DNA from 2 places in the Streptomyces sp. NPDC060002 genome. Region 1 is predicted to be linked to the other one. Evidence: riboswitches for the same ligand, from Rfam matches in the RefSeq annotation. Region 1 holds a riboswitch; the other holds the start of a gene.
What was found. A riboswitch is a leader RNA that binds a small molecule or an ion and turns the genes downstream of it on or off. The one in region 1 is predicted to bind cyclic di-AMP.
Positions count from the first base shown of each region.

Region 1 (4,169 bases):
CGGCGATGTGCCGCACCTTGCCCGCCCGCACCAGCTCGTCGAGCGCGCCGATGATCTCCTCGACGGGCACCTCGGGCTTGTCGAAGTGCGTGTAGTAGAGGTCGATGTGGTCGGTGCCCAGACGGCGGAGCGAGGCGTCGGCGGCGGCCTTGATGTTGTCGGCGGTCAGACCGGGGAACTCGGGGTGCTGGCTCACCTTGGTGGCGATCACGACGTCGTCGCGGTTGCCCCGGGCCTTCACCCACCTGCCGATGATGGTCTCGGACTCACCACCGCTGTTTCCCTCGATCCACGCCGTGTAGGAGTCGGCGGTGTCGACGAAGTTGCCGCCCGCGGCCGCGTAGGCGTCGAGTACGGCGAAGGAGGCCGTCTCGTCGGCGGTCCAGCCGAAGACGTTGCCGCCGAGGGAGAGCGGGAAGACCTCGAGGTCGGAGGAGCCGAGCTTGCGAAGAGAAGTCATGCTTCGTCTCAACGGGCGCCGACGGCCCGCCCATTCCGGGCGTGACGCGAAGAACATGTGAACGGCGCCTGTGGACGGCACGGACGGCAGCCCCGACGCGGAGGGCGTCGGGGCTGCCGGGGTGGATCAGGGTGTCCTCGGGAGAGGAACCGGTCAGGGGTTGAGGCCCTTGCCGCGCAGCCAGGCCGCCGGGTCGATGCCGTCGGCGCTGCCGTTCGGGTGGACCTCGAGGTGGAGGTGGGCCCCGGTGACGTTCCCGGTCGCGCCCACGCGGCCGATCACATCACCGGTGGCGACCTTCTGGCCGACACTGACGCTGATCGACGACTGGTGGCAGAACCACAGCTCGGTGCCGTCGTCCAGAGTCAGGATGGTGCGGTAGCCGTAGGAACCGGCCCAGCCGGCCTCGGTGATGGTGCCGCTGTGGACGGCCTTGATGAGCGTGCCCGTCGGCGCGGCGAAGTCCAGACCCGTGTGGTAGCCGGAGGACCAGAGGGCACCGGCCTGGCCGAAGGTCGAGGTGATGGTGTACGAGGAGGTCGGCAGCGTGTACTGCTTGGCCAGCTCGGCCAGGCGCGCGGCCTCGGCCTTCGCGGCGGCTTCCTCGGCGGCCTTCTTCTTGGCGGCGGCGGCCTTGGCCTCCGCCTCCTTCTCGGCCTTGGCGGCGGCGTCGGACTCGGCCTTGGCCGCGGCGGCGAGGGCCTTGACCTCGACCTGCGACTGCTGTGACTCGGCCTGCGCCATGATCCGGCTGCGCAGTGCCTCGCCGGCGTCGGCTGCGTTCTCCTCGGTGTCCACGGCGGCTTCGGAGCCGAAGCCGGCGAGGGCCGGGGCGGTTTCCGGGGCGGGCTCGTCGTCGGAGATGAGCGAACCCACGTTGGGCAGGTCCGGCATCGAGATCGAGACGGGCGCCTTGCCGGTGTTGGCGCTGGCCATGCCACCCGCGCTGACGGCGGCTATGACGCCGACGCCGAGGACGGTGGAGCTGCGGGCGAATCCGCCGCCGCGCTGCTTGGCGACGCGGTGCTTGCCGCGTACCGGGCGAGTGGACTCCGCGGTGGGGTTCCACTCCTCCCAAGGGCCCTCGTCGGTGCGGTAGCCGCCGTAGCCGAAGGTCTCGGTGGACCGCTGGCTGGGGGCGTAAGGGGCCTCGGGGGCAGGCGGGTTGGACGCCACGCGGGCGCACTCCTTTCCTTCCGTCGCCTACCGGGTTAGCTGACGGGTTCGGAGCGGGAAGGTCTCCTACGCGCGTATACCGGTCGTGGACTCTGCGAGTTCACGAAGGCTTCCGCGTGATTCACCCCAAGGTGGTGGTTCCCCGGTTCCCTTGCGGGATTCGGCACGTGCCGCACGGAGCCGACTCTGGTGCCGGCTGGGACGACCGCGCTGCGTTATCGAACGTTAATAGACCCGGGGGTGGGTTTCCAAGCTGTTCCTCTTGATCAACAACATTTCCGGCCTGGACTTTTGGGCCAGCAGCGGTGAAAAACGGGCGAGTTGACCGCGCCTCGACATTCCCCGGAAACGCTTCATCAGTCACGGAAGTTTTGATGGTGACCCAGTCGTTATGCGCAGGGCGGTCGTCCGGTCACCAAGAGTGAGGGAGCGGTCGACGAAAAGACCGAAGGCCGGAGCCCTTTCGGATTCCGGCCTTCGGTTCATCAGTAGCGGGGACAGGATTTGAACCTGCGACCTCTGGGTTATGAGCCCAGCGAGCTACCGAGCTGCTCCACCCCGCGGCGATGAACACAACTGTACGCCATCAGCGGGGCAGAAAGCACATCGGTTGATCCACGGGGCCCCGGCGGCCTCAGAGGAGGTGGCGGTTCGGCTCCTTCGCCCGCTCCTCGTGCTCCGGGAGCACGAGGACGTCGACGCCCTGGGCCGTGAGCAGACCGGTCCCGTCCGCCTCCGTGACGAACGTGTCCGGCTCGCGCCAGGCCGTGACCACCCTGCGCAGCCCCGCGTCGAGGATGAGGCGGGCGCAGGGGGCCGGGCGGGAGGAGCGGCGGGCGCAGGGTTCGAGGCTGCTGTAGACGGTGGCCGCGGACAGCCGGGGGTCGGCGGGGTCGAGCTTCGCGAGGGCCGCCTCCTCGGCGTGCACGACCGGGTCGCCGGCCTCGCGGGAGTGGCCTCGGGCCAGCTCCGTGCCGTCGGCGGCCACGATCACCGCACCGACACTGAAGGCGGTCTCCGACGGCGGACAGTCGGCCGCGAGTTCGCAGGCGAGGGCCAGCCAGTGCCTGTCGGCTGCGGCGGGCAGCGGTCCGGCGCCGGGGGCGGTGGGCTCGTAGCGGTTCAGGACGACGTCCTCGATGCGCCGGCTCTCCACCAGGCGCAGGCGTCCGCCCTGGTAGCCGCCGGGTCCGAAGAGGCGGGGCGCGGCCGGGTCGCCCACGAAGAGCGGGGCGAGGACCAGCTGGAGTTCGTCGGCGAGGCCCTGCCGGAGCAGCTGGGTGTGGATCGTTCCGCCGCCCTCGACCATGAGGCGCCGTACCCCGCGCTCGTCGTGGAGGTGTTCGAGGAGACGGCGCCAGTCCAGTTCGGGGCCGAGCGGGACGGCGTCCGCGGCGATGCCGAGGGCGCGGACCCGTGCGGCGCCCTTCTCCGTCGTGTACACGACCTTCTCGCCGCCCGTGTGCCAGAAGTTCGCCGCCGGGTCGAGGTCGCCGGAGCCGCTGACGGTGACCTTGAGGGGGTACGGCGGCCGGCCGGCGGCCACCCGGGCGGCGCGGCGCTCGGGGGAGTTCACGAGGAGCCGGGGATTGTCGGCGCGGATGGTGCCGGCGCCGATGAGGATGGCGTCGACGGAGGCTCGTACCTCGTCGACGCGGTCGAAGTCGGCGCGGCCGGACAGGAGCAGGCGCTCGGGCGTGGTGTCGTCCAGGTAGCCGTCGAGGGACACGGCGGCGGACAGCAGGACGTACGGGTACGGCATCGACGCGGCTCCCCGGGTCTTGGTTCAAGTTTGAAACAAACCTACACTGGCTGTATGACGACTCGCTGGCTGTCCCCTGAGGAGCAGCGCGCCTGGCGCGCCTACGTCGCCGGCTACCTCCTGCTGGAGGACGCGATCGACCGGCAGCTCCAGCAGGAGGCCGGCCTGCCTCATCTGTACTACTCCATCCTCGCCAACCTCTCCGAGACACCGGAGCGGCGGCTGCGGATGACCGACCTCGCGGAGCAGCTGAAGATCACCCGCAGCAGGCTGACGTACGCGGTGACGCGCCTGGAGAAGGACGGACTGCTGCGGCGGGAGGAGTGCCGCTGGGACAAGCGCGGGACCGTCGCGGCCCTGACGGACCAGGGTATGGCGGCCTTGGAGAACCTGGCGCCCGGCCATGTCGAGACGGTCCGCTCCGCCCTCTTCGACCGGCTCACTCCCGAGCAGGTGGGGCAGCTGGAGGAGATCTTCACGCAGGTCGTGCTGGGGTTCCAGGACGGCGACGAGGCGGCCCCGCGGGAACTGCCGTGGCGCCGCCGCTCGTCGCCCTGTTCGGGAACCTGATCACCGCGGGCGCATGAGGTGCGCGCCACAATCCCGTTGCTTCAAATTTAAAGCATGGGGTAGGGTCTCGATTCGTTGGATCTGCTTCAAATCTGAAGCACAAAGCGGCCCGGTGCCGCCTTGCCACCGTCCTCCGGACCCGGGAGACCGCATGCCCGACACCCCCTCCGCCACCCCACGCGCCCGCGTCCGGGTACCGCT
Region 1 covers NZ_JBHWUW010000075.1:21,395-25,563, forward strand. Annotated here, with positions in the region: gene ACFWBD_RS37690 (aldo/keto reductase) at 1-460, opposite strand, end outside; gene ACFWBD_RS37695 (M23 family metallopeptidase) at 614-1,636, opposite strand; cyclic di-AMP (ydaO/yuaA leader) riboswitch at 1,644-1,812, opposite strand; tRNA gene ACFWBD_RS37700 (tRNA-Met) at 2,126-2,199, opposite strand; gene ACFWBD_RS37705 (dihydrofolate reductase family protein) at 2,271-3,398, opposite strand; gene ACFWBD_RS37710 (MarR family winged helix-turn-helix transcriptional regulator) at 3,453-3,968, shown strand; gene ribA (GTP cyclohydrolase II) at 4,120-4,169, shown strand, end outside.

Region 2 (4,169 bases), on a different contig from region 1:
CCGACGGCATCTCGCGCCTCAGGCTGACCGCGCGTGCGGACCTCTCCGGGGCCGAGCTGGAACGCGCTGTACGGGTGATCGGCGAGACACGACCATGAGTCGGCGTGACACGGCCGTGGACCGCCGCTGACTGCTCCGGCTACTCCGGTGCGGTCAGCGAACCCGCGAAAACACCGCCGTGAAGCCCGACCAGCTCTCGGGGGAGAAGAGCAGGGCGGGTCCGGCCGGGTCCTTGGAGTCGCGTACGGCGAGCAGACCGGCCCAGGGGCCGGAGGCCGGCCGGGCGGTCTCCACGCAGTTGTTCGCTCCCGTGCTGTAGCTGCTGCGCAGCCACCGCACATCCGGGAGACGGTCGGGATCGGTACTGGAAGGTACGTTCCGCGGTGGTGCGGACATGGTGCCTCCTTACGCGCCGTCGGCTATCGCGGCGATGTAATCCGATGAGTCCCCGGGCGAAAGGGCGTGCGCCCGAAGGGCGTTGAAGGCCTCGGTGTAGGCCTGGAGGTCTTCTTTCCGTTCGAGATAGAGGCTACTCGTCAAGTGGTCGAGAACAACCACGTCCAGATCAGAAGTGCGCGAAAATGAGAAGATAACGAAAGGGCCGGTTACCCCGATATGGGCTCCGGCGGCGAACGGCAGTACCTGGAGCCGCACTTGGGGCAATCGGGCGGCTTCCACGAGCCGGCCCAGCTGTCGCGCCATCACCTCGGGTCCGCCCACCTCCCGCCGCAGCACCGCCTCGTCCAGTACCGCGCACAGTTCCAGCGGCGGCTGCGCGCGCAGCACGTCCTGGCGGGCCAGCCGTACCTCCACCAGGGTGTCGAGCTGGTCCTCGTCGCTCCCCTCCACGGCCGCCCTGGTCACCGCGCGTGCGTACTCGGGCGTCTGCAGCAGTCCCGGCACCACCGTCGTCTCCAGGGTGCGCATCGCACTCGCCTGCGACTCCAGGCTGATGAAGTCCCGATAGGTGGGCGGCAGCACCCCGCGGTAGGCGTGCCACCAGTGGTCCCGGCCGCCACTGCCGCCGTCGCTCGCCAACGCCAGCATCAGCTCCCGCAGTTGCGGATCCTCGACCCCATAGGCGTCGAGGAGTAACCGCACATCGGCCGGTTTCGATCCACTGATACCGGTCTCGATGCGGCTCACCTTGGACTGGTGCCAGCCCACGAGCCGGGCCGCCTCACCACTGGTGAGCCCCGCCTGGGCGCGCAGATTGCGCAGTTCGGCGCCCAGCTTTCGGCGACGCACCGCGGGACCGTGCTGCATGGGTCCCTCCTTACTCCTATCGGGCCGACCAAATACGCTCTGCCGTCGCAGAGTTCACCGCATTGGGCGACAGATATATGCATATCCTGGTGGATCCCACCCGTGACCGGCGCGGTAATGGCAGTCTGGCGAAGAAGCACCAGTCCGGGACCGTACTCGAACCATCCGCACCGTGTCGGGCTCCCGGTCCCGTGGGAAAGGGACGACGTCGCCATGGCAGATCACCTGGAAGCATCCGTCATTCTGCCGAGCGATCCCGCCTCGGTCTCCACGGCCCGCGTCTTCGTGGCCGACGTCCTCGGGGAATGGGGTCTGCCGGCGGACACGGAGACGGCCGACGCCATCCGGCTGATCGTCTCGGAACTCGCCACCAACGCCGTACAGCACACCTTCGGGCAGTCGCCCACCTTCACGGTGGAGCTGGTCCTCGACCGCGACGAACACCTGCGCGTCGGGGTCACCGACAGCCACCCGCGCTTCCCCAAACGACTGCCGGCCGCCGTCCAGCAGGACAACGGCCGAGGCATGGTGATCATTCGCTGGCTGACCGCGGAGTGCGGCGGCAGGCTGAGAGTGCGGCCCACCCGGGAGGGCGGCAAGACGGTCACCGTCGAGCTCCCGTGGGCCGTCCCGGCGACGGAGCCGGTGACCGGAGCTCTGACGGCCCCGGCGGAGGGTGAGCTCCCGGGGCGATGAAGGCGCGTCAGGACACCCCCACCGCCCCGGGAAAACCAGCCCGTGACCCGGGCAGGCCCTAGCGGACCCGCCCGTACCAGACGCTCTTGGTCCAGATCTTCTGGAGCTTCACCACGTCGCCGGTCTTCGGCGAGTGCCAGATCTTGCCCTTACCCGCGTAGATCCCGACGTGGTACACGTTCGAGCCCGAGTGGAAGAACACGAGGTCGCCTGCCTTGCGGCTGGACGACGAGATGTGCTTCGTCTTGTTGTACTGCTGGGCCGCCGTCCGGGGCAGGCTCTTGCCCGCCTTCTTGAACGAGTACAGCGTGAGCCCGGAGCAGTCGAACCTCTTCGGTCCGGTGGCCCCGTACTTGTACGGGGCACCCTTCTTGGAGGCCGCAATCTGGAGCGCCTTCGTCGCCGGTGTGGCGGCCGCGGCGTCGGGGGCGAGCCCCGGGACCACGACCGAGCCGCCCACGGCGGCGATGGCGAAAGCCGAGGCCGTACCGGCCCGGGCCATGAGCGACGGGACACGATTGAGCGCAGTCATGCGCAACCCTTCGTCAGCCGCCTGTGAAGGATGACCTGTCGGATTCGGGCTGGCGAAGTTGCCCGGCCGCTGCTGCGGCTTCACCCCAAGGGCTGCTCGGTCCGGTCATGGCGTGACCGTTCCGGCGACCCGTCGTGCTTGGGTCCTCCACTCCTGCCGATGCACTCCTGTCGACCGGTCATCCGGGAGGCGGCAGGACTCGGCGTCCGCCCGGACCGCCCCGCCGCTTGTGGCGGGGGCTTGTCGTCAGTCAGGGATCTTGGCTCACCGATGTCCGAAATTCCCAACGGAACCGGGGATTTGTGGGGTTACTCACCACTCACCCGTTCGGGTGAACACTCTGATGGGTGATCAGGTGTCAGGGCGCCTCAGGGGCTCCCACCAGCGGTGACGCCTCCTGTTCCACCCGAAGTGCGTCCTTTTGCGCAACCTCTGGGCGTCTGGGGGAACAGTAGACGTTCTGCCGAACGGGGGTACGCCTTCTGGGCCGTTTCGACTCCGGTCCGGTCGTCACGTCGTCGGCGTGTCCGGGTCCGGACCGGGGTCGGCCGGTCGGCTCAACTGTCGGCGAGCGGGGGCAGCGTGACCCGCGCGGTGCGGCGCTCCCCGTCCAGGACGCGCAGCGCCCGCGCGAGCGTCGGCGCGTGCAGCTCGCTCTCGCCCCGCTGGTGCATCAGGGTCAGCGCGTCGCGCAGCGCGGCCGCCTTGGTCACCAGAGCCTGGGCGGCGCGCAGCCCGCGGTAGGTGTCGCCGTGGTGGGCGGGGTTGATCCGGCCGAGCATGTCGACCACGTCGAGGTAACCGTCGGTCAGCTCGGCCTCCGCGCGGGTCAGCGCGGGCAGTGGGGGCAGCGGGGGCAGCTCGGGCACCATCGGCGGCTCACCTCCCGCCGGGCGTGCCGGCCGAGGCCTTGCGGCTGGGGACGATTCCGTCCACCAGGCCGTACGCCACGGCCTCCTGGGCGGTGAGGAACGTGTCCCGCTCGATGTCCGCGGTCACCTGCTCCGGCGTCCGCCCGGTGTGCCGTACGAGCATCTCCTCCAGGCTCGCGCGGGTGCGTGCCAGCTCCTCGGCCTGGACGGCCAGGTCGCTCGCCTGTCCCTCGAAGGGCTCGGGCAGGGACGGCTGGCGGATCGTCATCCGCGCGCCCGGCAGTGCGTACCGCTTGCCCGGAGTGCCCGCCGCCGGCAGCACCGCCGCGGTCGAGCCCGCCTGGCCCAGGCAGGTCGTCTCCACGTCGCAGGTGACGTACCGGATGGTGTCGTAGAGGGCCGTCATCGCGCTGAAGGAGCCGCCGGGGGAGTTGATGTACAGCGCGATGTCCCCATCACCAAGAACGACACGACTCCGATGCCCGGCGTGCCGAGCAGCGCGGCACAGCCCGCCACCGCCGCGCTCACCGCCAGCGTCGACAGCCCCAGCACCGCGGCCTCCGCCCACCAGTCACCGGTGAGCACCCCGAGCCAGCTGTGCGCCAGCGCCGCGGCGACCAGCCCGACCAGGGCGGCGGCGCCGACCAGCGCCATCACGGCACGGACCCGCGCAGGCCCAGCAGGGACGCCACCGCGCCGGCCGCGATCCCGGCGAGGGCCAGCGGCAGCACGCTCGCACCGAGGGCCGAACCGCGCGGGTCGGCGGCCGGCGCCGCCACCACGTCCACCGTCCTCACCCGGGT
Region 2 covers NZ_JBHWUW010000014.1:130,499-134,667, forward strand. Annotated here, with positions in the region: gene ACFWBD_RS15850 (8-amino-7-oxononanoate synthase) at 1-98, shown strand, start outside; gene ACFWBD_RS15855 (DUF397 domain-containing protein) at 154-396, opposite strand; gene ACFWBD_RS15860 (helix-turn-helix domain-containing protein) at 406-1,266, opposite strand; gene ACFWBD_RS15865 (ATP-binding protein) at 1,480-1,962, shown strand; gene ACFWBD_RS15870 (C40 family peptidase) at 2,021-2,494, opposite strand; cyclic di-AMP (ydaO/yuaA leader) riboswitch at 2,498-2,709, opposite strand; gene ACFWBD_RS15875 (hypothetical protein) at 3,052-3,366, opposite strand; partial or broken gene ACFWBD_RS15880 (ClpP family protease) at 3,374-3,823, opposite strand; partial or broken gene ACFWBD_RS15885 (ABC transporter permease) at 3,781-4,169, opposite strand, start outside.
Region 2: linked by a shared signal. The riboswitch ahead of ACFWBD_RS15870 (C40 family peptidase) and the one ahead of ACFWBD_RS37695 (M23 family metallopeptidase) in region 1 are both predicted to bind cyclic di-AMP.